4 regions of the Desulfosporosinus sp. SYSU MS00001 genome follow, and region 3 is predicted to be linked to each of the others. Evidence: riboswitches for the same ligand, from Rfam matches in the RefSeq annotation. Region 3 holds a riboswitch; each other region holds the start of a gene.

Region 1 (7,771 bases), on a different contig from region 3:
TAAAATTGTAAGTGAAAAAGCGCTTTTACGTCAGCTTATTCAAGTAACTAGCAGTATTTATGAACGCGGCTATGAACCTGGAGAAGAAGCCAAAACACTTCTCGAAGATGCCGAAAAGCTAATTCTTGATCTTTCACGCCGACGGGTTAAAGACGGTTTTAGTATTATTCGCGATATTCTCTTAGATACGTTCGAAAAAATTGAATATCTTTATGCTAATAAAGGTAATTTAACTGGGGTACCAACTTTTTTTACGGAATTAGATCGCATGACCTCAGGATGGCAGCCGTCTGATCTTGTGATTATCGCCGCCCGCCCATCCATGGGAAAAACGGCTTTAGTTTTAAATATGGCTCAAAACGCAGCCGTCAGGGCCAACGTTCCGGTGGCTATTTTTAGTTTGGAAATGTCCAAAGAACAATTAGTACAACGAATGCTCTGCGGAGAGGCAATGGTTGATCAGCAGCGAGTCAGAACCGGTGAATTATTAGATGCGGATTGGCCAAAACTGACAAGGGCTGTGGGGCCTTTGTCCGAGGCACCTATTTTTATTGATGATACCGTTGGGATTTCTTTAGCGGAATTACGTTCAAAGGCCCGTCGCTTAAAAACAGAACATGATTTAAGTATGATCATTATTGATTACTTACAATTGTTAACTGTGGGAAAAAAGGCCGAAAGCCGTCAACAAGAGGTCGCTCAGATCTCAAGATCTCTCAAAGGGCTTGCCCGAGAACTAAAAGTGCCGGTAATTGCCTTATCTCAGCTGAATCGGGGAGTAGAACAACGTCAAGACAAACGCCCGCTTATGTCAGACTTATTGGAATCAGGTGCTATTGAAGCCGATGCCGATGTTATTTCCTTCATTTATAGAGATGAATACTATAATCAGGAATCAGAAAAAAAAGGGATTGCCGAGCTAATTATAGCAAAACATCGTAATGGTCCCGTTGGAACAGTAGAACTAGGTTTTCTCAAAGAATTTACGAAATTCGTAAATCTTGATCGTCAACATCAGATACAATGATTTTCGCACCCTGTTCATTTTAGGGAATGGACAGGGACTTTTTTTACTCTAACTACCGTTTGAGATTGGCTCTGTTCAGATAGACGTTAGGCAAAGAATTCATCTAATCGTGAGACTTCCACTTTTGCAAGTGGAATCTCACGATGTTCAGCTTGTACTTGGGAATAGCTGTCATATCTTATCGAATGTTAATCGTGTATTCTTGATGAATGTTCGGCAATTCCATTGACAATGGGAAGGAGGATTGTTAAGATGAGAGTGTTTGCGATAAGAAGTTTCTTCTTCAGCAAACGTAAATCTCTCTCGGAGGGGATACCTTGAAACATGAAGTTGATGTCCTAATTATCGGAGCAGGGCCTGCTGGAATATTTACGGCGTTAGAGCTATCTAAGCATAATAAAAACCTGAAAATTCTGATTGTCGATAGCGGACGAACGATAGAAAAAAGAAAATGTCCAGCCCGAACGACAGGTGTTTGTGCAGGGTGTAACCCTTGTGCCATCACGAGAGGATGGTCCGGGGCCGGAGCGTTCAGCGATGGGAAATTGTCCCTAAGTCCTGCTGTAGGCGGCCGTCTGACGGAATATATGAAGGACGATCAAGCACAGGCCCTTATAGACTACGCAGACTCGATTTACCGACAATTTGGGGCACAGGAGACTGTCTATGGTCTGGATACTCGTCGGGTTGAGGAGATTCAGTATGATGCATCCCGCCATAATATTCAGTTAATCCATTGTCCTGTACGTCATTTAGGAACTGAGTTAGCCTATGAAGTTCTAAATGGCATGTATCAACATTTAATGACTGAGACCAATACTGCCTTCTGGGAACTCGCCGAAGTTAAGGATATCCTGGCTGATCCTGCCGGAGCCCAAGGAGCAATCATACAGCGTCGTGATCAAGCTGAGCTTGATGAAGTAAGGGCAAGATATGTTGTTGTAGCTCCCGGCCGTGGGGGAGCAAATTGGCTTGCAGCACAAACGGTTCGATTAGGAGTCGTGACTGAAAATAATGAAGTCGATATCGGAGTTCGTGTAGAAGTTCCTAATTCGGTTCTGGATCATTTAACCAAAGAACTATATGAAGCTAAGCTCGTTTATTATTCAGACACCTATGATCTTAAAACCCGGAGCTTTTGTGTCAATCCCGGAGGAGTGGTATCTGAAGAACACTATGACGGGGGAATTGCTGTTGTAAACGGTCATAGTTATGCTGATGCGGCTAAAAAGACCAAGAACACCAATTTTGCCTTATTAGTTTCCACTCATTTTACGGAACCCTTTAACCAGCCAATCGAATATGGTCGGTATATTGCCAGATTAGCCAATATGTTAACCGGCGGGGGTGTTATGGTTCAACGCTTAGGCGATCTTCTGCAAGGGAGAAGGACAACAGAAAGTCGTCTTCGCAAGTCGACGACAGTCCCTACACTGGTGTCCGCAGTACCAGGAGATCTGAGCTATGTGTTTCCTGAGCGTTACTTGACGTCGTTAACAGAAACACTAAAGGCCTTCGATAAGATTGCTCCGGGAATGTATTCCAAGAACACCTTGCTCTATGGAGTTGAGGTCAAGTTTTATTCTTCAAAGGTAAAGGTAAAAAATAATTTTGAAACGGCAATTCCTCATTTATATACGATTGGAGATGGAGCGGGAATTACGCGTGGATTAATGCAGGCTTCCGCGACGGGAATAGTTGTAGCACGGGATATTGTATCTAAAGAATAAAACGATAGTTATAGGATTAAGACTACAGATGGGGTTAACCCATCTGTAGTTTCACTGAGTAATCGGAACTCATAAGAATAGGCATACCTGCCTAACTTATCATAGGAAAGAAAACCTATTACTCGGTAGTTTAGTAAACCAACGAAGAGTAATGGATTGGGGGCGCAGAGGATTTGCTGGATCGATACACACACCCCGAAATGGGAAAACTCTGGAGAGACGGTTACGAATATGAGCGCTGGCTGGAAGTAGAACTTGCAGTTGCCGAAGTTATGACCGAACGGGGAGAAATCCCTCTTAAGGCGATGGAAGATATCAGACGTTCGGCGAAGGTGAATTCTCAGCGAGTTTTAGAAATCGAAGCCATAGTCAGGCACGATCTTATTGCCTTTTTACAAGCCGTTGTCGAGGAAATCGGAGAATCAGGAAAATACTTGCACCTCGGGTTAACCTCATCAGATGTGAAGGATACTGCCTTAAGTCTGGTCCTGCGAGATTCAGGGAAGCTGCTCAAGAAGGATCTTCAGGGGCTAAGAGATGCTCTGGCTAAAAGAGCTTTGGAAAGCAAATATACGGTCATGGTGGGAAGGACCCATGGGATTCACGCCGAACCTTTGACGTTTGGTTTAAAACTCGCGTTATGGGTTGCTGAACTGGATCGTCAGGAGGAACGCCTGGATCAAGCAATATCCTCGGTAAGCGCGGGCAAAATATCCGGGGCAGTCGGAACTTACGCAAATGTTTCGCCTGAAGTCGAGGATGCAGTGTGCAAGCATTTAGGGCTAACGAGAGCTTTAGTTAGTAACCAGATATTACAGCGGGATCGACATGCTCATTTTATGACTACCCTTGCCTTAATTGGCGGTTCTTTGGAAAAGATGGCAACGGAAATTCGAAATTTGCAGCGAACGGATATCCTTGAAGTGGAGGAGCCTTTTGCTGAGGGGCAGAAAGGATCATCAGCAATGCCGCATAAGCGCAATCCTATTGTCTGCGAACAGGTGAGCGGCATGGCAAGACTTTTGAGAGGCAATGCCTTAGCGGCGATGGAGAACATAGCTCTCTGGCATGAAAGGGATATGAGCCATAGTTCGGTGGAACGAGTAATTTTGCCGGATAGTTGCCTGCTCTTGGACCATATGCTCAGGCAAATGACCCGCATTATCTCCGGCTTGAAAATTCACGAAGAACAAATGAAGCGAAATCTGCAGAAAACCTATGGCTTAACGTCATCACAACGCGTTCTCCTGGCATTAGTGGAACATGGATGTATGCGGGAAGAAGCTTACGCTTGGGTTCAGCAGGATGCTTTTCAAGCTTGGGATCAAGGAAAAGATTTTATCGAGGTTGTTTCTCAAGATACGCGTATAGGCAATTATTTAACGGAAAAGGACTTGCAAAGTCTTTTTGATTTAAGCTATCATCTCCAACATGTTGATGATATTTTCAAACGGTTGGGTTTAGAGTAGAATGTTTTGAACTGGGAACTTTAGTTTAAAGGGATGTTAGATTGAAAGACGGGGGGAATTATTGATGGCTGGAGTTATATTAATTGGATCTCAATGGGGAGACGAAGGGAAAGGTAAGATTACGGATTTCCTTGCGGAAAAGGCGAATATGGTCGTTAGATATCAAGGCGGTAATAATGCGGGACACACCGTTGTCGCTGATGGAGAGGAATTTAAGCTGCACCTTATCCCCTCCGGAATTCTCTACCAGGATAAGACTTGTGTCATTGGCAATGGCGTAGTCATTGATCCTAAAGTTTTATTGGAAGAACTTAGTTATCTGGAAAAGCGAGGAATTAAAACCGGGAAGCTGCTAATTAGCAGCAATGCCCACGTAATTATGCCTTATCACCTGGTATTAGACGGTTTGGAAGAAGAGGCTCGTGGGGACCATAAAATTGGAACAACGAAACGGGGTATTGGTCCTGCTTATATGGATAAGGCCTCACGAGTTGGAATTCGTGTTATCGATCTACTCGACAAAGAAGAGTTTGCTGAGAAACTGCGTCGAAATTTAGAAGAGAAGAATAACCTTTTTGTCAAAGTTTATGGTAAAGAAGCCATGAAATTTGAAGATATCTATGACACTTACTTAGGATATGCTGAGCAGCTTCGCCCGATGGTTACAGATAGTTCATTAGCCATAGACGAATGCCTAAGAAGTGGGGAAAAAGTGCTTTTTGAAGGTGCTCAAGGTACTTTACTGGACATAGATCATGGCACGTATCCCTTTGTAACTTCCTCCAATCCGATTGCCGGGGGAGCCTGTGTCGGTGCAGGCGTTGGACCTACGCGTATTGATCATGTTGTTGGGGTTGTTAAAGCCTATACCACACGTGTTGGGGAAGGCCCCTTCCCTACAGAACTTCTCGATGATGTAGGTGAAGAAATGCGGGCCAATGGACACGAATTCGGAACGACAACCGGCCGCCCTCGTCGCTGTGGCTGGTTTGATGCTTTGATTGCTCGCTATGCAGCACGTGTCAGCGGGATTTCAGATTTTGCAGTCACAAAACTTGATGTCCTTACAGGATTAAAAACAGTAAAAATTTGTGTCGGTTATCGGGTCAATGATGAAGTTATCTACGAATTACCTCAAAGTCAGAAGATCTTTAAACGTTGTAAACCTGTGTATGAGGAACTACCGGGATGGCAGGAAGATCTGACCCATGTGCGTCGCTTTGAGGAGCTGCCTCAGGCCGCTCAGCAATACATTAAGCGGATTGAAGAATTGACAGGTGTTACTGCAACGCTAATTGCGGTTGGCCCAGGCCGGGAACAAACTATTGTACGGGGATCAATTTTTTAAATAATAAAAGTTTGTTGCAAAAAATTGAATCTTGACACATTTGCAACTTTCCTGTAAGATTTAGACCGGTAAGAGCCATTAGCTCAGTCGGTAGAGCACCTGACTTTTAATCAGGGTGTCCCGCGTTCGAGTCGCGGATGGCTCACCATCCTTCTTTGGAAACCCATGGGGGTTTGAGCGGAAAGGCAGGTTAGCTGAATTTTAGTGAAACCTGGATTTACATATTGAAACATAGAGGGTTTGAAAAAGGCAAACCCAGTGAGAACTGGGGACGCAAAGCTACGGGTCTTCCATATGAGGATGATGGCCGAGTTACCAAATAGGACTCAGTCGCTGTCCCTTGCGGACGGCGATTTTGTTTTAAGTAGATCAATTAATTTCGTAAGGGAAGGGTGTCAAGATTGAAAAAAATTAAATATCGGATTTTACTGCTCTTATTGATTACCGCATTAATTATGGGTTGTATTCTCGGAGGCTATAATATTTACAGCGTCATTACATCGGAACAAGCTAATATAGCTCAATATCGCACAACATTGTACGAACAATTCGATAGGCAAATTAAGCTTGAAGTTCAAACTGCTTATAGTTTAGTTCAAGATATCTATAATAAACAACAAAAAGGGGAATTGACTCCTGAGCAAGCCAAAACTATGGCTGCTGATTTAGTCAGAAATCTGCGTTTTGACCAAACTAATTATTTTTGGATAGATACAACAGAAGGGATAAACGTTGTTCTGCTTGGCAGAACGGATGAAGGTAAATCACGCTTTAATTCTAAGGACAGTAGGGGTAAATATTTCGTTCAAGATTTTATTAACAATGGGATTAAATCTGGCGGGGGGTATACAGACTATACCTTCGCTAAACCAAATCAGACTGAGCTCCTCCCGAAAAGAAGCTACACTTTGCTGTTTAAGCCCTATAACTGGGTTATAGGCACAGGCAACTGGGTCGATGACATGGATAAACTCGTTGCGATTAAACAGCAACAGGTTATGAAAGCCGGGCAATTAAGCGTCATCTATACCGTTTTGTCTCTGATCTTAGCATTTGGAGTTGCTTTAGTGTTGGGGACAATTATGAGTAATAAACTTTCCAAACAGATCGGTGAAGTAGCGAATACTGCCGGTGAAATTGCCAATGGAAATTTAAATGTTAAAAAACTTAATGACAGTTCTAAAGATGAACTAGGCCAACTGGGTAAAGCATTTAATATAATGGCGGATAACCTCAGGCAATTGGTTCAACAAGTATCCTCCTCTGCTGCTCAGGTAGCTTCTTCCTCAGAAGAACTTAGTGCAGGAGCTGAACAATCCGCCCAAGCATCCAGCCAAGTGGCTTCAGCCATCATGGAGGTTTCTAAGGGGGCCGAAAAACAGCTGAATGCTATGAATGAATCATCTGCTATTGTTGAGGAGATGTCAGCGGGGATTCAGCAAATGGTGGAAAACGCTAAGGTTGTCGTACAGTCTTCTGAAAAAACGGCCCTTTCTGCTTCAGAAGGAAGCGCGGCCATTGATAAAACAATTCAACAAATGGCGACCATTGATCAAACTGTAACCGGTTCGGCAGAAGTTGTTATGACATTAGGGGAACGGTCAAAAGAAATCGGGCAAATCGTTGATACTATATCAGGGATTGCTGAACAAACGAATCTGCTTGCTCTGAATGCCGCGATTGAGGCAGCTCGTGCCGGGGATCAGGGAAGGGGTTTTGCTGTAGTCGCTGATGAAGTTCGAAAACTGGCTGAACAATCCCAAGTGGCTTCACAACAGATCGCTTCATTAATCCACGAAATACAGCAGGATACCCAGAAGGCCGTCTTATCGATAAATGAAGGAACACATCAGGTGAAACTCGGCACTGAGGTCGCTGAAACTGCAGGAACAGCCTTTAGCCAGATATCGTCTTTAATTGAAGACGTTACGAAACAAGTCGAAGAAATTTCAGAAGAGATACAACAAATGGCCTTGGGTAACGAACGAATAGTCGCTTCGGTCTCAGAGGTCTTCGAGACAAGCCGGAGCATTACAGATCAGACCCAGACGGTATCTGCAGCCACAGAGGAACAAACCGCTTCGGTTCAGGAAATCGCCTCCTCCAGTAAAGTGCTGTCTACTATGGCTGAAGAATTGCAAGCAGCTTTAAATAAGTTTAATGTTTAACATCCTTTTATAAGAGTACTTGACACCTG
Region 2 (7,771 bases), on a different contig from region 3:
AAAGACATTAGAACAGACAAGAGAATCGACTTTGTGGGCGGAATAAGAGGTCTTAAGGAACTTGAAAGCAGGGTCAACATTGACATGAGGGTTGCCTTTTCTATGTACCCAACCTCAATCAATGAATTGCTTAATGTATCCGACGCAGGTCAGTTAATGCCGCCGAAGTCGACTTGGTTTGAACCGAAACTCAGGAGCGGATTATTTATTCATGAGTTGGGCTAAGAGAATTATTTTGCCAAGCACCGAACAAACTCCTCGTGGAATATTTTGGGATGTAGTCAAAATGAGGAGGGATATTAAATGTATCATTATGTTCGCAGAGGCGATACTTTGCATAAAATAGCGCAATGTCACGGAACTAGTGTGCGAAGACTCATATCTTTAAATCCACAGATTTCTAATCCGAATTATATTTATCCTGGGCAACGAATTAGAGTTCATTAATCTTTGAAACGCGGAGGGCTTAAGCTCTCCGCGTTTCATTTATATCGGGATTTTATGCAACATAAAAAGAAGGCCTAGGCAAACGCCTAGGCAAAGGGATTGGCAATTTAAGCTGCTGCTGCGGCTGCTGGAAGTCTGAGAATAATAACGAGTAGTAAACCAATAATTATAAGCAAAGCTGTTAAAATACCGATAATTCCTAGAAGCATCTCTTTCACCTCCCTCATTCGAATTTATAAGAGTGAGGAGGCGATTATGAGATAGTCTATTCGGCTTGTCCCTCAAATGTTCCGCTCAATTTGGACGATACTCTCGTTCGAAGTCATGGATTCTGGTTAAGGTCGGTGGATGATCGTAGCTAAACCAGACAATGAAGCCGGGAGGGTCTAAATCTGCTAAACTATTGAGTGCCAGATCTTCCTGAAGTTGAATTTGTACCGGAAGGTTGCCGGTAAGCTCTAAGGAGAAATAATCAGCATTTCGTTCCATTTCTCTGGAGATAGCACTTTGGATGGGACTGCTCACAAAGAGGAGAAGAATAAGTGCGAGCTGCAGAGCGGCCCAGAGTTCTGGCGGTTTATTGGAGTTTTTCGGCAGCCACGGTCTTAAGAGAAAGGTCAAGAAACCAAAAACGATAAACCCCCCTGCCATTCCTAAAAGGAGCCCGTGGACAACATCGCTATGACGCCAATGTCCCATTTCGTGAGCAATAACAGCCTTGATCTCCGGCAGGGTATAGTTTTTTAATAAAGTATCATAAATTACGATTCGCTTCGTACTGCCTACACCGGTAAAATAGGCGTTGGCAAAGGTTGTTTGTTTGCTGGCATCCATCATGAAAACTGAGCCAACGTTTAATCCTGCCTTTTGCGCAAGTTCATCAACCATTGCAGTAACGGCCGAGTTGGGTATGGGTTCAAAATGGTTGAAAATTGGGGATACGACAATGGGCCAAAAGAAATATTCTACAAGGAGCCAAAGACTGAACAACAGTGAGCCGACTAACCACCAATAACGGGATAGCCTATTGACCAACAGGAAGAAAACAATTCCTCCTGCCAGAGAAAGAACAAGATCGATACTCGTATTTTTCAGATAATCAATCCACCAAGCGACTTGACTTTGGGTACTAAAACCCCAGATTTTCTGCCAGTAGTACCCGCTATAATAGGAGAAAGGCAGGGAAATTAAAGTGCTTATAAGCCATATGGCCAGGATGGAAAGGAGGGAAACTACCCAATAATTTCGGCCGGGATTTCGGATGCGCTGAACGTAAAATTGCCCTCTGGCGCTAAAAAGCAGCCAGGTTAAAAAACCGATTTGGAAACATAAATGAACGATATAAACAATACGCGGGGTGTAATTGTATATTCTGGCCTTCTCTGCCAAAGCTAAAGAAAAATACTTGCTTATGGAAGGATCGATCGGCTTGGGAAAGAGTGCGGAAATGAAATAGAGAAGTGCAAAGACCACAGTTAAACTTAGAAGAAGGAACCAAGCCTGAGAAATACGGCGAAAGCTATTGTTAATCGTCATCATTCTTTATTACCACCTTGCAACGTTGCTTGTATGTTATTATTATAGATCCATTAGGATGACAATGGAGGTTGAGAGAATTGAAAATAGCAAACGGCGTTGAGGCCCTTGAACTGACAGTTAATCTGATGGGGCGTCAAACAACTATCTATCCAACACTATTTTGGGATAAAGACTCTGTAATTCTAGTAGATGCCGGTTTTCCGGGTTTAGAACCGCAAATTAAGGAGGCCATTGAAAAAACAGGGATTTCCTTTGAGCGCTTGAGCAAGGTTATCATAACTCATCAAGATATTGACCATATTGGCAGTTTACCGGAAATCTTGGCTTGTGCAAAGCAAAAGGTTGAAGTTTTAGCACATGAGAGTGAAAAACCTTACATTCAAGGTGATAAGCCCCTAATCAAAGCGGAAACTGCAAAACGATCGAAACTCTTTGACACGTTGCCGGAAGACCAACGGAAACGAATTCAAGCGGTATTTTCCAACCCGCCTAAAGCTATGGTCGATAGAACTATTGAAGATGGTGAAGAGCTCCCCTATTGCGGAGGAATTATGGTCATCCATTCACCGGGACATACTCCCGGTCATATCTGCTTATATCATAAGGCAAGTAAAACGTTAGTGACTGGAGATGCCTTAACTGCCGACGACGGCCTATTATCGGGACCGAATCCCTCAGCTACTTACGATTTGGATGAAGCTAATAAGTCAGTGAAGAAACTAGCTCAGTTTGATATGGATAATGTTATTTGCTATCATGGGGGCGTATTGACGAATGATGTACAAGAACAGATCTTACAGCTAGCTTTTTAAATTATGCTTAAGTAACAACAAAATTGGGCTCTACAGTCAACAAGAGTTGTTGATCCGCAGAGCCCAATTTTTTGTGTTGATCCCTAAGTAAAAATTTAAAGAGATATAGTAAAAAATATAGAAGAGAATATAGAAAAATATAGCAAAAATGTATTTAAAGTTATTGACAAATGTGTTAAAATACTTCACGAGAAGATTCTCGGAAATACGACATTCTGTAACTGCGTTTTACCAATATATATAAAATCTTCATTTATGTTACCTTATCTCGAAAAATGTTCTGAATAAGGGCAAAATATCTGAAAAGGTATGACGCAAAGCTATGGGTCTAAAGCAGGAAAGCCCCTGCCATGATTGCCAGGCTGCCGGAGGTTTAGATATGGATAATGTCTTCCTACAATTACGGAAGGCCCGAGAAGAAAAGGGAATAGAGTTAAAAGACGTAGAAGAAATTACTAAAATTCGAACGAAGTATTTGCAAGCTTTAGAAGAAGGGAACTTTGGAATCCTTCCTGGAGGAGTATACACAATAGGCTATTTGCGTTCTTATGCACGTTTTCTGGGACTGGATGCTGATAGCTTAGTACATACCTATCGAATGGGGGTAACTGAAACTGATTTGGAAACTAGGCTTGATGTTCCTCCTAAAAAAGAGACTGGCCTATTTTTTAGATTCTTGAAAGTAAATAGCTTGAGAGCTTTAAGACGATGAACTTAAAACGGTCTAGACCTGAAGCAAAAGTTTTCAAAACTGTAAATAACCAGCCCTCTTACCTATATTTAAGTAGGTAGAGGGCTGGTTTTTTTAGACCTGCATACCGAAACTTATCAGTAACTTATCAGTGTACAGCAGTAGATTTGCTGCAGCTAGAGTCCCTTTTCAAGGGATAATAGTCTAAATTGGGTCTCTTTACGATAATCTATTTCTCCTCAGAGCTATCTGGTTTATCCTCAGGCTTAGAATTTTGGCCAAACCCCCTGGCATCAAAAGGGGAACGACCTTCTTCGCTGCCGAAATGCTGAGCAAAGTGTCTGCCATGGAAGGGTGGATGACCGCCTCTCCGGTCACAATGAGGGCCAAAACCTCTGCCGTCAAAAGGCGGATGCCCACCATGTCCATGTTCAAGTCCATGCCAATGTGGTCCGGGTTCAATATTACCGAATTGTTGTTCTAAGTTATCAATAATACGACTCAGATAATCGCTGAGAGCAGATTGCTCCTCTTGATTTAGACAGCTAAACAAGGACTCAGTATCTTTCTGCTGCTCATTTTGGTCAGATACCGTTTTTCCTGTTTCCGTCAAGCGCACCTCCATAACACGGCGGTCAGTTTGGGAAGGGGTCCTGGTTATAAAACCGCTGCGCTCTAATTTTGCCAGCAATTCCCCCAAAGATTGGGAGCGGATGTCCAAGATATCGGAAAGCTCTTTCTGACTAATTTCCGGCTTTAACTTCAGTAGAGCCAGTACCCGCCCCTGGCCGCGATGAGAGTCTCCCATAGGACCATGGTGTCTGTGGTTGTGTTGATGATAGCGGTGAAGCAGCCATTCAAGGCGGACAAATTGATCAAATAAGTCTAGATCATTGTTATTCATAATTAACCCTCGCTTTCTAGCAGCAATTAATAATTAGTAAGGTACCTTATGAATTATATTATAAAGGTACCTTACTAATTTGTCAATTCATGATTTAGGTACTTTCTGCAATGAAGAAATAGTGCCTTTTGGATTTAAGGTTTTAAATAAGCATGATTTAAGTTCGATTCGCATTAATAAGGACCGTTGAAAATCTTATAATATTTTTCAAGTTATAGACGATATGTACGAACTTTTAGATGATCGTCCTCTAAAAGTATGAAAAAAGATCATACTGTATTTTCTGATTGTTTAGAGATATCCTTGAGGTAAATGAAGGATTCCTGATTTGGTAAGCGCGTTTTCATCAAACAGGATGTATAGTCAAGGATGGAAAGGAGGTGAGCAATACGTGGCAGTGAATCAGTCGGTGTCAAAAAGAAGGAATGCGGGAAGCAGCGGTCAAGAAGGGGTTAAGTTTTGGGATAAAATTGATGCCCGGGTTATGACGGTCATATCCTTTATTGTTGGCATTCTATTTTGGGCAGGGATCTCTTCTTTTCCGCAGGTTGGGGCTGTTTTGGTTGGCCCGGGGAAAGTTGCCCAAGCGTTTGTTTCAGAATTACAAAGCGGCAGTCTTTATTCAAATATATCCATCAGTCTCTTCCGGGTTTTATGCGGCTTTGCCTTGGGATTAGTTGCCGCTATTCCAGTTGCTTTTCTAATGGGTTGGTACAGCCTATTCCGCAATATCGTCGAGCCCTGGATTCAGTTTTTTCGAACGATTCCTCCCATTGCCCTCATTCCTTTGGTAATTGTTGCCTTTGGTGTGGGAGAGGGAGCGAAAGTTACCGTTATTTTCGTTGCATCTTTTCTGGTGATGGTTATTACCATTTATCAAGGAGTTCGCAATGTTGATCCGACCCTAATCAAAGCGGCTAAAGTTTTAGGCGCGACTGATAAAGATATATTCTTTGAAGTTGTAGTACCTGCATCATTTCCCTATATCTTAGTAGGAGTAAGGCTGGGATTAGCCAGTGCTTTAACGACGTTGGTAGCTGCAGAATTGACCGGGGCTTCAGCGGGCTTAGGCGATATGATTGAGGAGGCAAGTATTTATTTCCGTATGGATCTGGTTCTTTTAGGCATAGTATTAATTGGTATTATCGGCTTTGTCTTGGACAGAGGGGTCTTATTTTTGGAAAGGAAGCTAACGGGATGGCAGGAAGTCAGGAAAAGTTAAGGGAAAACATCGTTAACAATCGAATTGAGATCAAGAACCTTTCGAAAATATATCAGGCCAGGACAGGTCAACTGGTTGCTTTGCAGGATGTTAACCTAGATATTGCGGATAATGAATTTGTCTGTGTTGTCGGCCCCAGCGGCTGTGGTAAAACTACGTTGCTAAACATTATTGCCGGACTCGAGAAACAGACAGAAGGCAGTGTCTTAGTTGACGGGAAACCGGTTAATGGTCCGGGCAGGGAACGAGGAGTCGTCTTTCAGCAATATGCTTTATTTCCTTGGAAGACTGTCCTCAAAAATGTCGAGTTTGGCTTGAAACTTAAAGGTTTAGGCAAGCAAGAACGGCAAGAGAAAGCTGAAAGGTATCTTGAACTAGTAGGACTGAAGGATTTTGCCCACGCCTATCCCAAAGAACTTTCAGGCGGGATGAGACAGCGGGTAGCAATAGCCAGAGCCTATGCCGTTGAGCCGGAGGTTCTTCTGATGGATGAACCTTTCGGAGCCGTTGATGCTCAGACACGCTCCCAATTACAGGAAGAGCTGCTGCAAACCTGGCAGACGGAAAAAAGGACCTGTTTCTTTATTACCCATGATGTGGAGGAAGCTGTTATTCTCGCTCAAAGGGTTATCATTATGAGCGCACGGCCCGGACGGGTAAAAGAAATTATCCCGGTAGATATTCCTTATCCGCGAGATCAAGCTACAAAACTAAGCTCCGAATTCGTGGAGATCAAAAATGAGATTTGGTCCAAGGTTTATCGGGAATATCTGGAAGTTAAGAAGTAAATGAGAAAATACAATTGAATAAGTCCAATTAATCAATTCAATAACTGAATTCTATGGCGTATGAATTGCAGTAAGATTTTTCAAACCTCACTTTACTATTAGAGTAACGATAGAAAAAGAGATTATGAGAGAAATATCGGGAATTTGAGGAGGTTTACTAATGTTGAAAAAAACCAGACTGGTGTTTTCGGGTGTGGTCTTGTTAGTACTTTCGCTCATTTTAAGCGCTTGCAGTAACCAATCGTCCGTTCCATCCAAATCTCAGGATTCCTCCGGAACCAATACAACAGTCATGAAAATAAATGTCGGTTATCTGCCAGACCTTCATGGTGCCGCTCCTATCGTTATCGGCGACCAAAAAGGCTATTTTAAAGATGCCGGACTTCAAGTCAATCCGCTGAAATTCCTTACCGGACCTCAGGAATTTCAAGCTATGGCCTCGGGAAATCTGGATATCGCTTATATCGGACCAGGCGCTTTTCCTCTTGTCGTACAAGGTCAAGGTAAAGTTTTAACTGTTGACAGCACTAACGAAGGGGATGTGGTCTGGGCAACCAAGAAATCGGGAATTAAGACCTTAAGTGATCTTAAAGGCAAAAACATAGCCGTTACCAAGGGAAGCTCAGCGGAGATGATCCTTGATTTGGCTTTGAAAAAGGTATCCTTGAAACCCAGTGATGTAAATTTAGTAAATATGGACGTAGCCGGATCAGTTGCCGCTTTTGTGGCTAACAAAGTTGACGCCGTGGCAACCTGGGTTCCCTATACTAATGAGATTGAAAAACAAGTGGGTACTGATAATATTGTAAAATTAGCCAACGACGCTACCTTTGAACCAGATCATGTTTTTCCGCAAATGTGGGTAGTCAGACCATCATTTTTAGAGAAAAACCCCGAAGCTGTTAATCGTTTCATGAAGGCTTGGAGCCAAGCCAATGATTATCGGATAAGCCATCTTGATGAGGCTGTCCAATTAACCTCTAAATTCACGCAGGTCCCAGAAGATTCCCTTAAAGTACAGGTGAAAACGACAAATTGGATAGAATCCAGCAAATTAAACAGTGATTTAACGGATGGAACTATCAAAAAGTGGTTGGGCAACTTAGAGAACCTATTTATAGAGACCGGTAAGGTTAAGACCTATGTCGATCCAGATCAATATTTGGCTCCGGCCCCTATGGCCCAAGCCCTGAAAAAGTAATGGCATAAATAAAAACAAGGGCTAGGTGGATAACCCCTAGCCCTTGTCGCTAAATTGATTAAGTTCTAACGATAAAAAAGATGAGCGATATTCATATCCTTAATCATTTTGACAATTTCCTTCGTTCGATTTTTATTAAACTTCTTGAGGATGACGTTAATCTGAGA
Region 3 (7,771 bases):
CCAAGGCAAACTATTTAACGTCGAAAAATCTGTCCAGACAGCCAGCGGCGGATAAAAAGCTCCCAGAATATTTTTTCCCGCCGGATGATTGACGGCAACTTTACCGCCAATGCTGCTGTCTACCTGAGCTAATAACGTCGTAGGAACTTGAAGGAAACGAACACCTCGCATAAATGCGCTGGCAAAGAAACCGGCTAAATCTCCGATTACACCACCGCCTAAGGCAATAACTAACGTTTTACGATCTGCGCCGCAGTCCAAAGCAGCTGATGTCAGCCGGCTCAAACGTTCCAAAGACTTTTCCTCTTCCCCTTCCGGTACAGTTAACAAATCAACGCGATAATTCTCCAGCCCCTTCATAAGTCGCTCCAGATAAAGATCTGAGACCTTCTTGTGTGAGATGACAAGAATATGTTGGATTTTATCGGACAGAGAATGCAAATAATCTCCCAACTCTTCCAGCGCAGCTCCTAAATAAACCGGATATCTTTGTTTCGCTGCAACCTCAATTTTTTCTGGTAAACTCATGGATAGCCATCCTTCCCAGGTGAGCCAGGATTTCGCCCACCACTTCCTCAATAGTTCTAAAGGTTGTATCAATGGTAAAATCGGCCTTTTCGTAAAATGGCTGCCGTTCCAGAAATAATCGTTCAATTTCGTCATGAGTACTTCTGAGAAGCGGGCGGTCGTTCTTATGGCCGATTCGATTGAGAATCACGTCCAGCGAGGCGTACAAACTGACGATAACTCCATTTTCCGCCAGAACACCCCAATTTGACGAATTCAATACTGTCCCCCCACCGGTAGCTATAACTAGCTCATCCTCCTGAGACAGTCTTGCGACGACGATCTTTTCTTCAGACCGAAAGCGGGTCTCTCCATAACGCCGAAAGATTTCACTCACACTTAATTCTGTTACTTCTCCGATTTCAGCATCCGTATCGACAAAATTCCATGCCAGTGCCTGAGCTAAGCGCCGGCCAACTGTACTTTTGCCGGTTCCCATAAATCCAATGAGAACGATGTTCCTCATGGAGCTTCTTCCTCTCTCCCTGTAATTTTAAATATTCTTTAGATATTCTTGATAAGTCTGCCAAGAGGCTTCTAACTCTGGAAAACTATCTGCGGGAAATTTTTCCAAAATTGCTTCTGCTATGACCCAAGCAACAACATGTTCCAAAACCACCAAAGCGGCCGGAACTGCACAAACATCAGAGCGCTCCACACTTGCTTTGACGATTTCCTTTGTTTCAAGATGAACAGAATTCAGCGGTTTATAAAGAGTAGGAATTGGTTTCATGACAGCATGGAGGACAATCGCCTCTCCGTTGCTCATCCCTCCCTCAATTCCTCCGGCATGGTTTGACTCCCTGTAGAACCCTTGACCCGGCCGATATCCTATTGGATCATGCACCAAGGAACCCATTTTTTCTCCGGCATCAAAACCTATACCAAAAGAGACTCCTTTAATAGCTTGTACAGAAAGAACAGCTTGAGCTAATCTTCCGTCGAGTTTACGATCCCATTGTACATGAGAACCCAGCCCTGCCGGAAGATGAAGAACTTGGACTTCTAACAAGCCTCCTAAGGATTCTCCTTCCTCACGAGCTGCCTGAAGACGTTCCCCCATTAGGCGTTCGGCCACAGGGTCTCCCACCGACCACTCTGATTGCTGAACACGCTGCCAATACTCAGCATCCTCCGATAATTCAGCATGAACACCACTTACAGCGGTCACCCGCCCCCTAATTTCCACTCCTAATTGGGACAAGCCTTGCCTTACAATACTCCCGATTGCCACTCTCATTGCTGTTTCGCGAGCGCTCGCCCTTTCCAGGATGTTCCTTACTTCTGTACGATATTTTAAAGCCCCTGTCAAATCCGCATGACCTGGCCGAGGAGTCATCACTCTTCGGCTTTCTAAATCTGCCTTTTCCTCCCAGGTCATGATTTTCTCCCAGTTTTCCCAATCCCGGTTCAAAATTTCCATGGCCAGAGGAGCGCCAGTGCTCAATCCGCCCCGTACTCCAGAAATAAAATGGACTTGATCCTGTTCAATAGCCATCCTTCCCCCGCGTCCCGGACCTTGCTGCCGTTCTTTCAAAGCCCGATCGACTATTTCTTTGGAAATCTTCATACCTGAGGGAAGTCCTTCAATTATCCCTATCAGCTTTTGACCATGAGATTCCCCTGCGGTTAAAAAACGCACTCTAATCCCTTCCCTCTGCTAAACTAAAAAATTTGCTGACTTAATATAGAAAATGTTACTCAAGATAATAAATTTTAGTTGAACGAGTTCACTTTTCTCGAATTCTCATCCCTACTGGGGCAACGACAACACTTCGACGCTCTCCAAAAGAGTTAGTTAAACTAATAGTTGTTCCTGCGCTTCTGCCAGAAGCATTAAATAAAAGATTGTCCGGCTGTCCGAGAAATCGGATGCCCTTCAGCAAAGAAATGTCTTCGATTCTAGTCCCCTCTTTGAAAATCTGATAATGATGTTCACCTTGAGTGTAAAACTTAACTTGATACCAATCATTTTCAGCCAGGGCAGCCTGTCGGGCATCCCGAATCTCTTCTAATAATTGAGTTGTCACAAGGGATAGTCGATCCTGCTCCCATCGATTGGGAAGCTTGACGAGCAGTGCATAGCCTGCTCCTGCCAAGAGTGTCAATACCAATAACATTTCCAGAAGAGTAAATCCGTACTCTCTGTCCCCTGTCTGTGACATGGTTCTCTTCCTTTTGTTTTTTTATAACCTCTCCCGCTGCATCTGATCTTCCAGGCCTTTAAGCATAACCTCAATTGGCGCCTGTCCGCCCAGCCAAAATTCCCAAGCCAATGCTCCTTGATGGAGAAGCATGCCAGTTCCATCTAAGACACGACATCCCAACTTATTAGCTTCTTGCAGAAAAGAGGTTCTCTGAACGGTTACGATGATATCGACGGCCAAGGCCTTTGGACAAAGGCCTTCCAGTGAAAAGGGAAATGGTTCGCCACGTAAACCCAAGGAGGTTGTCTGAACTAATAGGTCAACGTCCTCCAGCCAATCTCCCGGCTTAAATTCGCCAAAACTTCCCTTACCGCCTTTAGAATCTAGAATTCTAACTAGCTCTGCCGCTTTTTCAGGTGTTCGATTAAGAATATGTACGTGCATACCTTTGGCTGCGAGAGCTAAAGCGATCCCTTTCGAAGCTCCTCCGGCACCTAGAACAACTGCCCTTTTGTCCGTAAATTCCCCAAGCTCACTCTCGATGGAACAGATAAATCCGTCCCCATCCGTATTATGACCTATCTTTTCCCCATCGAGAATCTTTACGGTATTCACGGCACCGGCTCGCTTGGCCTGGGGCGTAAGGATATCGAGATGCGGAATAATAGTCTCCTTATGAGGAAGTGTAACATTCCAGCCGCTAAAACCTAGGGCACACAACCCTTTGACAGCTTCGTCCAAACGATCAGGGGGCACTTGAAAACGATGGTATTGCGCATCAATACCCAGATATTTATAGCCCGCATTATGCATTGCCGGCGAATAAGAATGCCCAATGGGGTTCCCAATCACAGCAAAATGTTTTTCCATAGCATCCATCCCTTATCAAAGTTTTAATAATTATTGACAATGAGTCATCACAATAGTGAAAAAGGAATGGCTGACCCATTCCCTTGTTGTTATAATTCTTAATGTATTTTAGGACTATACGGTTTCGCAGGGGCAAAATGTTTCATCAGCCAAACAAGGACCTTTTCCATCCGCCGCATAATCCGCGTTCCAATAAATTCACGATCATTAATAGGGGTCACAAGAATCGTATAGAGGCCGAGCCGATTTCCGCCTAAAATATCTGTGAATAACTGATCGCCTATAACAGCTGTGTCATTCTGCCCTGTACCTAACAATTCTAATCCCGCACGGAAAGCCCTTCTGCGCGGCTTTGTCGCTCCAAAAACAAAAGGAATTCCTAACCGTTCCGCAACAACTGCCACGCGTTGTCTCTTCTTATTATTTGACACGACGCAGGCAGAAATGCCAGCCGCCTTGACTTTGATAAACCACTCTCTAACCTTTGGACCCACTTCGACATCATTCCAAGGTGTCATAGTATTGTCTAAATCGATAATGAGCCCCTTAATTCCATCTCGAACAAGTTGCTCAACAACAATGAGATCTATGGAAGGAGCTTGAAGTGTTGGTCGAAAATAGTCAAACATTGAACCCTCCAAGTATAGAACTTTTCATAATTATACCTTAGGTAATACGCTTCAAGCAAGTCAAGAGGGTATTAATTTGAAGTTGTATTCGTGTAGAACTTTTCGCAAACCCGTTCTAATCCACACAGATCGTGCCAATTATGAATAAGAACATACCAGTTAGGTACAATACTTTTGTAGAAAATGGTTTCCCCTTTGCACTTTTTGGCAACAAACGAATGAGAAAATGAGCTATTCCTGAGTGAATCAGAGTACTAGACTTCTTTAGATTATAATCTTGGTTTTATTCAGATTAATTTCAGGGAGACCCTTTATAGTTATTACAAAGGCACATAACATTGACTGAATAAAATCTTTTAAGGAAGTGAGTTCATTGAATTGTAAACCATCATTAAAAATAGCTCTTGATTTTACTATGATCATTATTTACTTACTTTTATTAAATCCTTTTGATACCGGACTGGTTTTCCACGAATTTGCAGGGGTCTTGGCCATCACTCTCTTTATCCTTCACCTCTTTGTAAACTTGACGTGGATTAAAAACATCTTTAAATTCCAATTCAGAGGAGTATCAGCAAAGAAACGACTATGTATATTCTTAATTAATATTGGATTATTCCTTTGTGTCAGCATTATAGTCATAACCGGTATTCTTATTTCTCGAGTAATTTTTCCAGTTGAATTAAGTGGAAATTCTGATTTTCTAGTATCAGTTCATAAATCAGTTTCATATTTTTGTCTAGGATTAATATCCATACATATTGTATTGCATCGAAAGTATTTATCTGCCTCCTTAGGCAGTATGCTTGCATATGGCAAAAGAAAACTAGTACTAGCTCTAGGAATAGGATTAATTCTAGGTATTATATTTGACCGTAATCTACTAGGATCTAATAAATCGTTAAGTAATCCCACGAGCCCTCCAACAGTATCAATGCGAAATTCCCTTAATCCCCCCAGCGAAGGCAACCTAACTCAGGGAGATCGACCAAATTCAAACCAGGCCTATGACAACACTCCAGGAGTTAATCACCCTAGTTTGTCCGATTATCTTGGAAACCTGTTTTGTACAGGTTGTAATAAGCATTGCCCTCTTTTAAGCCCGGGATGTAATAGAGGGGAAACCCAAATGCAAGCAGCTATGACAGAATATCAAAACTTATATGGTCAAACTTCAAGTGACACCACAATAGATCAGGGACAAGAATACAATTACAATAACAGTAATAATAGCAATAACGATAGCTATTCAATACCAAATTCGCAGGAAGAAAATCACAGAAACAGTGATCAATTTAATGATAGGACATTTCAGAACCATCGTCATAGAGGCTTTCATGGAACAGGTTTCCGAGCATAAGCAGATCCATTGTAGCTCGTACGAAGGCAGCGTCGTTAAACAAGGAGCCGCTGCAAAACGACAATCGAAAGAAATATGCATACAGAAAATTAGCCTGAGAGGACGCGTTTTGACACATCATTACGCCTTTTGGGCTTTTTTTATTAATACTTAAAAACACTTAAGCAAATACCATTGCAGATTGTGCAATAGTAACAACCTTTGCAAATTTTATCATACTAGTTATGGATTAACGTATTTTGGCTAAAGGTTTTAAATTATGTTGTAATTTGTTAAAATTTGTCTTATAATATAAGAAATGTTCTGATTTTCTCGAAATCAACATATTGTATATTTAGGGCAAATTGTTCGAAAGAGCGAGACGCAAAGCTAAAGGGTCTAACTTCCATCGGGAATATGACAGCCTAGCTGCAAACTAAGAAGTGTAAGCAGCCTTTTGTTGCTTACATTTTTAATTTCAGAAGCCGTTATTTTGGCTTATTGGGTCATATAAATACCATAATTCCAATACATATGTTAGGAAAACTATGGAAAGAGAGATGGATTTGCTTGAGTCAAGGTTCTTTACTAATCGTTGATGACAATCTTGGAATTCGAAGTCTTCTGAATGCTCTTTTTTCTTCGAAAGGGTACACCGTATTGACTGCTACTTCAGGAATTGAAGCATTGTCATTAGCGAAAGAGCAATTGCCCGACCTAATAATATCCGACATCAAGATGCCTGGTCTGAATGGCTTAGAGCTTCGCGAACAATTACATCGTTACAATCCGAACATTCGTGTCATTTTAATGTCAGCTTATACGGATCAACAAGAGATCAATGAAATACTTCATAATGGCGGTATCGATTATGTCATGACTAAGCCTTTTGATTTGGAGGAGCTCAGCATTGCAGTTGATAACTTATTATTGAACGGACATCGTCAGTAAGGTTGGCCATAGCTAAAGCCCTCATCTGTGAGGGCTTTAGCTATGCGCACACTGCAGTTATAAATTTATTTCGCACAAAGTTTTTTGCTGTCTCTATTGAAATCAATAATTACTTTTGTATTTTTCTCAACAGGATCTGGAAGCATCGCGTACCCAAGAGTCATTTCCATTAAACTCTTGCACGTTTTCCTTTGCGTCACGGTACAGCCTATATCTACTAATTCCTTTGCGCTTAGCTTTATACCCAGAGCCGCAGCATCACAATAATAATACGAACCGTTGACATTCATCCCTTCATTACTATATGGACACATTTTAAATTCCCCCTTTAAAATATAACTTAATAAGCGTTTAGGTTGCTTATAAGTACCAAAAGAAACACTTTGTCACATAATTCACAATTATAATTATTATTTGTGATTGTGAATACTATCACTAAAGGTACTATACCATATATTTGTCCTGAAGTCACTATTATTTAGCCCAACCAGCAAGAAGTTTCAACCAGGCTCTATTTCACCCCTTAGACTCCCGTTTGCCAGCACGTAGGTAAAAATAATTACAGTCAACATTAAGAGCCCCCTAGACAACAATCTAATGTCCAGGGGGCTCTTATTATTATCTCGCCTATAACCTACTTCTTAACATCTAGAGACTTTATTCCGACTTACTACTTCCTTCGACAATATCCACCTTTTCTCCCTCATTTAAAAAGCTCTGTCCTTCTGTAACTACCTCCATACCCTTTGTGATATTTCCTTTGACTTCCGTATTTTTATTGTCAGAAATACCAACCGTGACAGCTATTTTCTTAACTTTTCCATTAACAACTGCATAAAGATAATTTACATTATTCTCTATGCTGAGGGCTTCATTGGGAACGAGCAATATATTACTTTCAGTTTCAGCCGGCAGCGATATTTTAATAAACATACCTGCAGTTAAACCACTCTGTGAATTGTCAATTTTTACTTTCACTAAATACGAATTGTCCTTCGCATCCGAGTTAGGGCTGATCGTAGTAATGACTCCCGAGACCTTTTTGTCCTTCATGGCATTTATGCTCACAGGTACAGTTTGGTCTACCTTTATTTTACCGATAACAATATCCGGAACACTAATTTCAGCCACCATACTACTGGAATCAATAACCGTAACCGAACCTGATTGGCTGCTGACCATTCCTCCGACTTTAACGTCTTTAGCAGAAACTACTCCCGAGATAGGGGATACTACGGTTAGATTATCAAGCTGGATCTGAGCAGCAT
Region 4 (7,771 bases), on a different contig from region 3:
AAGGCGGAGGTTTTAAAAGATTATACCTTAATCGACAAATCAAGTCAGGACTATGAAAGATATGTCCAGACGTATCCAATTTTACAGAGAGAATCAATTGAGGTTCTAAAATCTATTGATCAATCGGAAATAAATAAGCTGAACCCAGTGTTTGGCAGGGCATTTCTAGCAGTTTCAGGTATTGAAAAAATGAAATCTACCGCTAATGGGGGCGTAATTTCTTTTAACGGAATGAAAGTTCCAGCGAATACAGACTTATATGCCCTTATTTCCAGACTTCCTCCGGCTCAACTAGCTCAACTAAACGGAAAAATCAATCAGCAATTCTCTGCCTTAAGCGACAGTATGATTATTCAAACAGCTGTCAGTTCCGTTAAAGCAGAATATGCTGCATTAGGCATGAACACAAACAGAATTCAAAATAGTTATATAAACAATACGGGTATGGTGATGCTTTTAATTGCATTAGTCAGTGCAGCCTGTACTATCATGGTAGGGCTTACCTCAGCAGTCATAGCCGCAGGACTGGCACGGGATTTGCGTAAAAGTATATTTTCAAAGGTAGAGAGTTTTTCGAATGCAGAGTTTGATCAATTTTCCACCGCATCACTGATCACGCGAACCACAAATGACATCACCCAAATACAGACTCTGATTGTGATTATGATCAGAATGTTTTTTTATGCTCCGATGATGGGTGTTGGTGGAGTGATCAGAGCTCTGGGTAAGAGCACTTCTATGTCTTGGATTATTGCTGTTGCCGTAATTGTGCTTTTAGGTTTGATCTCCATCGTCTTTTCGGTGGCTATGCCCAAGTTCAAATTAATTCAGAAACTTATCGATCGACTTAATTTAGTAACTCGTGAAAATCTCTCCGGGATGATGGTCATTAGGGCCTTTAACACCCAAAAATTCGAAGAAAGTCGTTTTGATCGGGCTAATTCTGATCTGACAAAAACCAACCTATTTGTCAATAGGGTTATGGTAGTCATGATGCCGGCAATGACCGTAATTATGAATGGAGTTACACTGCTCATTGTTTGGGTTGGCGCTTCTCAAATAGCCAATTCAGGAATGCAGGTTGGGGATATGATGGCTTTTATGCAGTATGCCATACAAATCATTATGGCCTTTTTAATGTTGTCGGTGATGTTTATTATGATCCCAAGAGCATCTGTATCAGCTCAGAGGATTGCCGATGTTTTGGATGTTAAGCTTGTGATTGTTGATCCGCAGACCCCTAAAGACTTTAATCCTAAAATTAAGGGCGAATTAGAATTTCGGAATGTTTCCTTCAGGTATCCCGGTGCTGAGGAAGATGCTTTGCAAGACATAAGTTTTAAAGCCCGGCCAAATCAAACCACAGCGATTATTGGCTCGACGGGTGCAGGCAAAACAACCCTTATTAACCTGATTCCCCGTTATTATGATGTTACAGGCGGTTCTATCTTCTTAGATGGAATAGATATCCGTGAGGTAACTTTGCATGATCTTCATGACAAGATCGGATATGTGCCCCAAAAGGGTATTTTGTTCAGCGGAACTATTGAATCTAACTTGCAGTATGCTGATGAATCTGCCCTCAGGGAGGATCTCATGAAAGCTGCAGATATTGCCCAAGCCACGGAATTTATTAACGAAAAGCAGGAAGGATTATTGACAGGGATTGCCCAAGGCGGAACAAACGTTTCAGGTGGACAGAAACAACGATTATCGATTGCCCGTGCTTTGGTTAAGAAACCGGAACTTTTTATTTTTGATGATAGTTTTTCTGCCTTGGATTTTAAAACAGATGCAGCCCTCCGTAAAGCCCTGAAGGCTGAAACCGGAGGAAGTACGGTCCTTATCGTTGCCCAGCGCATTTCTACAATTATGAACGCCGAGCAAATTATAGTCCTTGAGGAAGGAAAAGTGGCTGGAATCGGGACCCATGATGAATTAATGAAAACTTGCGAGGCTTATCAAGAAATAGCCTTGTCTCAGTTCTCGAAGGAGGAATTAGCATGAGCGTGGAGACCAGGAAGAAGTCATCTCAGCGGGGTCCCATGGGCGGTATGGGCGGCGGCCCCGGCGGTATGATGCAGGGGGGCGAAAAGGCTCGAGACTTCAGAGGTACCATGAGGAAACTATTAAATTACTTACGTCCCTATCAGACAGCTATGATCTTCGTCATTATTTTTGCCGCAGCTAGCTCAGTCTTCTCTATTGTCGGCCCCAAAATACTAGGAAATGTCACCACAAACCTTTTTGAAGGTGCTCTAAGCAAGCTTTCCGGCAGTGGCAGCGGAATTGATTTTAATTATATTGGTAATACCATTCTCCTTTTGGCAGGCTTATATTGTTTAAGTGCTCTTTTCAGTTATGTCCAGGGCTGGGTTATGTCAGGTGTGGCTATGAAAGTCAGTTACCAGTTTCGCAAGGACATTTCAGAGAAAATTAACCGTATGCCCTTGGGTTATTTTGAACGAACAAATCATGGCGAAGTGTTGTCTCGAGTTACTAACGATGTGGATACCCTCAGCCAAACACTAAATCAGAGCTTAACGCAGATTATCACTTCTGTAACAACGGTCCTTGGTGTGTTGGTCATGATGCTAAGTATAAGCTGGCTCTTAACCTTAGTAGCTTTCCTGGTAATCCCTTTGTCCATGATCATTATTATGATTATCATTAAATATTCACAGAAATACTTCAAGCTGCAGCAAGATTATTTAGGAAATGTAAATGGTCATGTGGAAGAAATGTATAGCGGTCATGTGATTATGAAAGCCTTTAATGGCGAGGAGAAGAGTGTTGAGAAGTTTGAAGGCTTTAATAGAAAATTATATAGGGTGGCCTGGAAATCACAGTTTTTGTCAGGTCTGATTATGCCCATTATGAGTTTTGTCGGAAACTTAAGCTTCGTTCTCGTTAGCGTTTTAGGCGGCTGGCTTGTCATCAAAAAGTCTATGCAGGTAGGGGACATTCAGGCATTTATTCAATATGTACGATCATTTACTCAGCCGATTACTCAATTGGCTAATATCTCGAATATACTCCAGCAAACGGCAGCCTCAGCCGAACGTGTTTTTGAGTTTTTAGCCGAGGAAAATGAAGTTCCGGAAAGCACTGATCCAGTTAAACTGGAGAGAGTGCAGGGGAGTGTGGAGTTCAGAGATGTACATTTCGGCTATGAACCAGATAAGATCATTATCAACAAATTTTCCGCTTATATAAAATCTGGACAAAAGGTAGCTATTGTTGGGCCGACGGGAGCGGGTAAGACTACGATCGTTAAACTTTTGATGCGTTTTTATGATGTTAACGATGGCACAATTTTGGTCGATGGACATGACATCCGCGACTTCAGCAGGCATGATCTGCGTTCTTTATTTGGGATGGTTCTTCAGGATACCTGGCTTTATAATGGAACTATTATGGAAAATATCCGTTATGGCCGACTCGAGGCAAGTGATCAGGAGGTAATGGAAGCGGCGAAGGCCGCACGCGTCGATAGTTTCGTTCATACACTGCCGAAGGGTTATAATATGGTACTCAACGAGGAGGCTTCTAATGTCTCGCAAGGGCAAAAACAACTCTTGACTATTGCCCGAGCCATCTTGGCTGATCCCAAAATACTTATTCTCGATGAGGCCACCAGTTCTGTCGATACCCGGACGGAAGTCGAAATTCAAAAGGCTATGGATCACCTTATGGAAAACAGAACGAGTTTTATTATTGCCCATCGTTTATCAACAATCCGCGACGCGGATTTGATTCTCGTCATGAACCATGGTGATATCATAGAACAGGGGCACCACAAGGAGCTTCTGGCAAAAGGCGGCTTTTACGCTAACCTTTACAATAGCCAGTTTGAGGCTGCTGAAGCTGGCTAATGGTAAGAGGCTCTTGATTGCTCAAGAGCCTCCTTAGACTTTCCCGGCTGAACGGCATTTTTAAATACAGTTATGGTTCTCTAATAACCAATAAAACTCCGGAAAGTATTAAAACTGAACCTATCACAAATGGGAGCCCCACGTGTTCGCCGAGAAAAAGCCAGCCCAACAAAGTCCCTGATAGGGGCTGGAAGAAGAAAAAGAGACTTCCGCTAGCGGCCTCGACCATCTGCAGGCCTTTGTTCCACAAAAAGAAAGCAAGAGCAGTAGAAACAATGCCAAGATACAAGATTCCACCCCAGATCGCGGGACGGGCCATGACAGCGACCGGAATTTGGCTTGCCTGAGAAGCCGCAAAAGGGGTAATAATTATTGTTGCTATAAAAATCGCATAGGTCGTAACAACAAGTTGAGAGTAAGTGCCGGGAACTCGTTTTATGAGTACAGACATTAAGGCCCAAGTTACTGCTGCAACGCCTAAGATTAGTCCTCCAAGCTGATACGTTTTACTAATATCTCCGATTCCAACAATGCACAAGACGCCAATGGTTGCCAAAAGCACCGAGAGTCCTTTGCGCAAGGTCATTGTTTCCTTTAGCAAGAGACGAGCGAATATAACCATGAAGGCCGGAGTTGCTGAGGTAATAATAGCCCCCATCTGAGCCGTAGCTAGTTTTGTTCCCAGAAATTGAGTCCAGATCGATAGGGCATAGCCTGTTATCCCAATCATCAGAATTAAGGGGATGTCACGCTTACTTATGCGCCAAGATTGATGAGTTAGGACTGCCATAGCTGAGAGCACGAGGAGCGCGATTATATAGCGCAGCCACACTAACTCTAAGGGTGGTATGACGCTAAGAACCACTTTGCTAATGACATACATACCTCCCCAAATTGTCGCAGCTAAAGCTAAATATATAGAGCCTAGTTTATTTTTGGACATTTAAGTTCCCTCCGTCTTCAATGAAATTAAGTCCTTATTCCAGACGGAAGATGCATAATCCACTTCGATCCGTCAGGATAGAAGGGCTGCGGGAACATCATTTTCAAACAGTGGTGCTGAAAACATGCCAATTCACCTCCGTAAAAAGAAAATTCGCCTTTACAGGCCAATTTTCCTCTGAACTGTTAAATTAAACTTGTATAATGATGATTTTAAAATTGTTCATAGACTTGAAAATAACTTAAGGCAAAATATTCACTATATTTTTATTAGTTTCAACTTTTAATTACATTATTATGCTATAATATACACCAAAAGACAAAGGCAAACTTGGTGAAAACCAAGGACGCAAAGCCACGGGTCTTTCTTCATGAGGAAGATAGCCGGGTTGCAGAAAATGGTAAGAAACGTCTTTGTCGTCGAGAATATCCTATCTTGGCGATTTTTTCTTTCTTGGTAAAGGAGTGATAATAAGAATTTAAAAATCCTGAAGGGAGTGAATTGTATGAGTTCTCTGCAGCTAGTTGTTTTTAGATTGGGTGATGAAGAATATGCCTTGGAAATTACTTTTGCTCAGGAGATCATTCGAATTCCGGAAAGAATAACTAAAATGCCTTATTTGCCTTCCTACATAGAAGGAATGATTGACCTGAGAGGTAAGGCAATTCCAATTATTGACTTAAAAAAGCGATTTGGTGTTGAACAATCTGAGCGAGGTGTTGACAGCCGTTTGCTTATTTTGAACATAGAGAATGTAGGAATTGGGATAATTGTGGATGATGTCTCAGAAGTTATAAAGGTCGAAGAACAATCGATTGAAAGACTTAATGCAGAACTATCGAGTCTTGGAAGCAGCAAAGTGCAAGGTGTTGTTCGGATTGACGAGCGTTTGATTCTTTTGTTGAACGGGCTGAATTTTAAGGCTGAAGTTTTAACGAGCAGATAGGGACGGGAGTGATTTAAAGATGATAGCTTTAGCGGGTGTTGAGGCGTGTAAGATCATGGCTGGATTTATGGCCGATTTAATACCAGGCGGAGTACTGTTCGGAGTTGTGGAACATGACACCTTTGTTTGGGTGAAGACCTCTGAGTCGTTTACGTTAGACATTTTTCAGGTTGGCAAGAGGTTAAAGGAAGATACAACGACGGTGCAGGCAATGCAGAAAAAGAAGGTTCTAACGCAAAATATTCCCCGTACGGTTTATGGCATGAGAGTAGTTATCGTCTCAATTCCTATCATCGATGATAAAGGAGATGTCTGGGGTGCATTCACCATAGCATTCCCTAAATTACACCCCGTAGCTGCCGCTTTTAGAGATTTTGCTCCAATTTTAGCTGAGATGTTCCCTGAAGGGGCTTATATATATATGTCAGATTTAACGAAGATCGCTTATGCACAGGCCTCGGAGAAATTTGACATGCCGTCAATAGCAGTAGGCTATGAACTAAGGGAAACAGATATCGCGTATCGGGCGCTGCAAACTAAAAAACCAATTATTGAAGAAATTGACGCTTCAAAATACGGGCAGCCACTAACTATTGCCAATTTTCCCTTGTATGATGATGAACGTAAAAATCTCGTTGCAACTCTGGGGATTGTGACACCGAAAAAAACGGCAGTTACCCTGCGTGAAATGTCAATCAACTTAGAAAGCAGTCTTGAAGGTATAGCCGCCGCCATAGAGGAGCTTTCAGCCTCAGCGACGGAAATACACACCAATGAAGGGGAACTTAATACTGATATTAAAGGGATAATAAATGTTTCAGAAGAGATTAATGAGGTATCGGCTTTTATTAAAGAAATTGCTGATGAAACGAAAATGTTAGGATTGAATGCAGCTATCGAAGCAGCCAGAGCCGGAGATGCAGGCCGCGGTTTTGGCGTAGTTGCTGAGGAAATAAGAAAACTCTCTGCTCAATCAAAGAGCACGGTTCCCAGAATTAAACAATTAACTGATACAATAAAGCAGAAAGTTGAAGAAGCGAGCCGAAAAAGTAATATCTCCTTAGATGCCAGTCAAGGACAAGCGGCTGCCTCGGAAGAGATTTCTGCAAGCATCGAAGAAATCACTTCCATGTCAATGGAATTAAGCAATCTCGCCAAAACTTTATAGTTGTTTTCTTTTTTAGCTAATGCTTTATTTCCTGGCGGACCTGTTCAATTTTATTAGACGCTGAGACAAGATCTTCTTTGCTATTTTTTAATTGAGACTTACTCAGATCACCGGTACTGCTCAAACTATCGTTTAGTTCAAATAGCGATGCTGTGAGCAATCTGGCTGCTTCGGTTAAATCAATGATCATTTGGCTGTTCTGGGATGATTGTTTTAGAGCATTAGCATTCAGGTAGTCAGTGGAGGAAAACTGATATAATTTATCTAATGTGGCTGTTATTTGTTTCTTATTGATTTCTTTTGAAGCTGCTATCTCTTGATATTGTTTTAAGATATCTTCCAGAGAACTTTCAATTTCAGCGGGGGTCATAGAAGGATTTGCAATTGTCGGTATAGTATCTGAAAAATCCTGCCAGGCAGATACTCTTTGGTTGAACGCTAATTTGAGAGCAGCAATGGCAATTATGATCACAATAATTGCTACCCCTAGGGTGGGGAGTTTTCTCTGCTTTTTAGCAGCCGCTCTGATTAACCACAGACGTTTCACTGTTTCAACCTCCTTTCCTTAAGACCATATCTATTCTATCGTTAATATACAGAAGCAAAGGACAGGTAAGAACCAAAAAAATAATCCATATTCTGTCAAATGCATGATAAAAGCGAGCACCTAATTGAGGTCCTCGCTTTTTTTGTGAAGAAGTTATGGTTTTAGCCTCTAGCTGAACAAGCTTACTTCATTTTTACTTGGGATTAAAAGTTAGGTTCAATGGATAGTATATGAGATGTAAAAAAATGTATTTATCTGTAAAAAAATAAGATTGTAGTAGGTGTGAACGTTG

What was found. Region 3 has a riboswitch for cyclic di-GMP ahead of ACPUYX_RS18575 (response regulator). Riboswitches for the same ligand answer to the same signal wherever they lie in the genome.
Region 1: another riboswitch for cyclic di-GMP. It lies ahead of ACPUYX_RS09260 (methyl-accepting chemotaxis protein); the one in region 3 lies ahead of ACPUYX_RS18575 (response regulator).
Region 2: another riboswitch for cyclic di-GMP. It lies ahead of ACPUYX_RS10045 (helix-turn-helix domain-containing protein); the one in region 3 lies ahead of ACPUYX_RS18575 (response regulator).
Region 4: another riboswitch for cyclic di-GMP. It lies ahead of ACPUYX_RS04260 (chemotaxis protein CheW); the one in region 3 lies ahead of ACPUYX_RS18575 (response regulator).

The regions. Positions count from the first base shown of each region.
Region 1 is NZ_JBNFTW010000004.1:114,111-121,881, forward strand. It holds gene dnaB (replicative DNA helicase) at 1-1,027, shown strand, start outside; gene ACPUYX_RS09240 (NAD(P)/FAD-dependent oxidoreductase) at 1,345-2,757, shown strand; gene purB (adenylosuccinate lyase) at 2,931-4,226, shown strand; gene ACPUYX_RS09250 (adenylosuccinate synthase) at 4,291-5,574, shown strand; tRNA gene ACPUYX_RS09255 (tRNA-Lys) at 5,647-5,722, shown strand; cyclic di-GMP riboswitch class I at 5,813-5,894, shown strand; gene ACPUYX_RS09260 (methyl-accepting chemotaxis protein) at 5,976-7,742, shown strand.
Region 2 is NZ_JBNFTW010000004.1:289,385-297,155, forward strand. It holds gene ACPUYX_RS10030 (DUF1015 domain-containing protein) at 1-225, shown strand, start outside; gene ACPUYX_RS10035 (M48 family metallopeptidase) at 742-1,986, opposite strand; gene ACPUYX_RS10040 (MBL fold metallo-hydrolase) at 2,064-2,798, shown strand; cyclic di-GMP riboswitch class I at 3,078-3,168, shown strand; gene ACPUYX_RS10045 (helix-turn-helix domain-containing protein) at 3,178-3,510, shown strand; gene ACPUYX_RS10050 (MarR family winged helix-turn-helix transcriptional regulator) at 3,719-4,393, opposite strand; gene ACPUYX_RS10055 (ABC transporter permease) at 4,785-5,615, shown strand; gene ACPUYX_RS10060 (ABC transporter ATP-binding protein) at 5,591-6,403, shown strand; gene ACPUYX_RS10065 (aliphatic sulfonate ABC transporter substrate-binding protein) at 6,564-7,604, shown strand; gene ACPUYX_RS10070 (response regulator) at 7,670-7,771, opposite strand, start outside.
Region 3 is NZ_JBNFTW010000013.1:13,594-21,364, reverse strand. It holds gene aroB (3-dehydroquinate synthase) at 1-528, opposite strand, end outside; gene ACPUYX_RS18605 (shikimate kinase) at 506-1,033, opposite strand; gene aroC (chorismate synthase) at 1,061-2,209, opposite strand; gene ACPUYX_RS18595 (prepilin-type N-terminal cleavage/methylation domain-containing protein) at 2,298-2,732, opposite strand; gene aroE (shikimate dehydrogenase) at 2,754-3,584, opposite strand; gene ACPUYX_RS18585 (YqeG family HAD IIIA-type phosphatase) at 3,683-4,213, opposite strand; gene ACPUYX_RS18580 (DUF4405 domain-containing protein) at 4,587-5,573, shown strand; cyclic di-GMP riboswitch class I at 5,902-5,989, shown strand; gene ACPUYX_RS18575 (response regulator) at 6,123-6,503, shown strand; gene ACPUYX_RS18570 (hypothetical protein) at 6,569-6,817, opposite strand; gene ACPUYX_RS18565 (efflux RND transporter periplasmic adaptor subunit) at 7,161-7,771, opposite strand, start outside.
Region 4 is NZ_JBNFTW010000002.1:180,761-188,531, forward strand. It holds gene ACPUYX_RS04245 (ABC transporter ATP-binding protein) at 1-2,007, shown strand, start outside; gene ACPUYX_RS04250 (ABC transporter ATP-binding protein) at 2,004-3,875, shown strand; gene ACPUYX_RS04255 (DMT family transporter) at 3,946-4,818, opposite strand; cyclic di-GMP riboswitch class I at 5,132-5,214, shown strand; gene ACPUYX_RS04260 (chemotaxis protein CheW) at 5,324-5,764, shown strand; gene ACPUYX_RS04265 (methyl-accepting chemotaxis protein) at 5,784-6,932, shown strand; gene ACPUYX_RS04270 (hypothetical protein) at 6,949-7,479, opposite strand.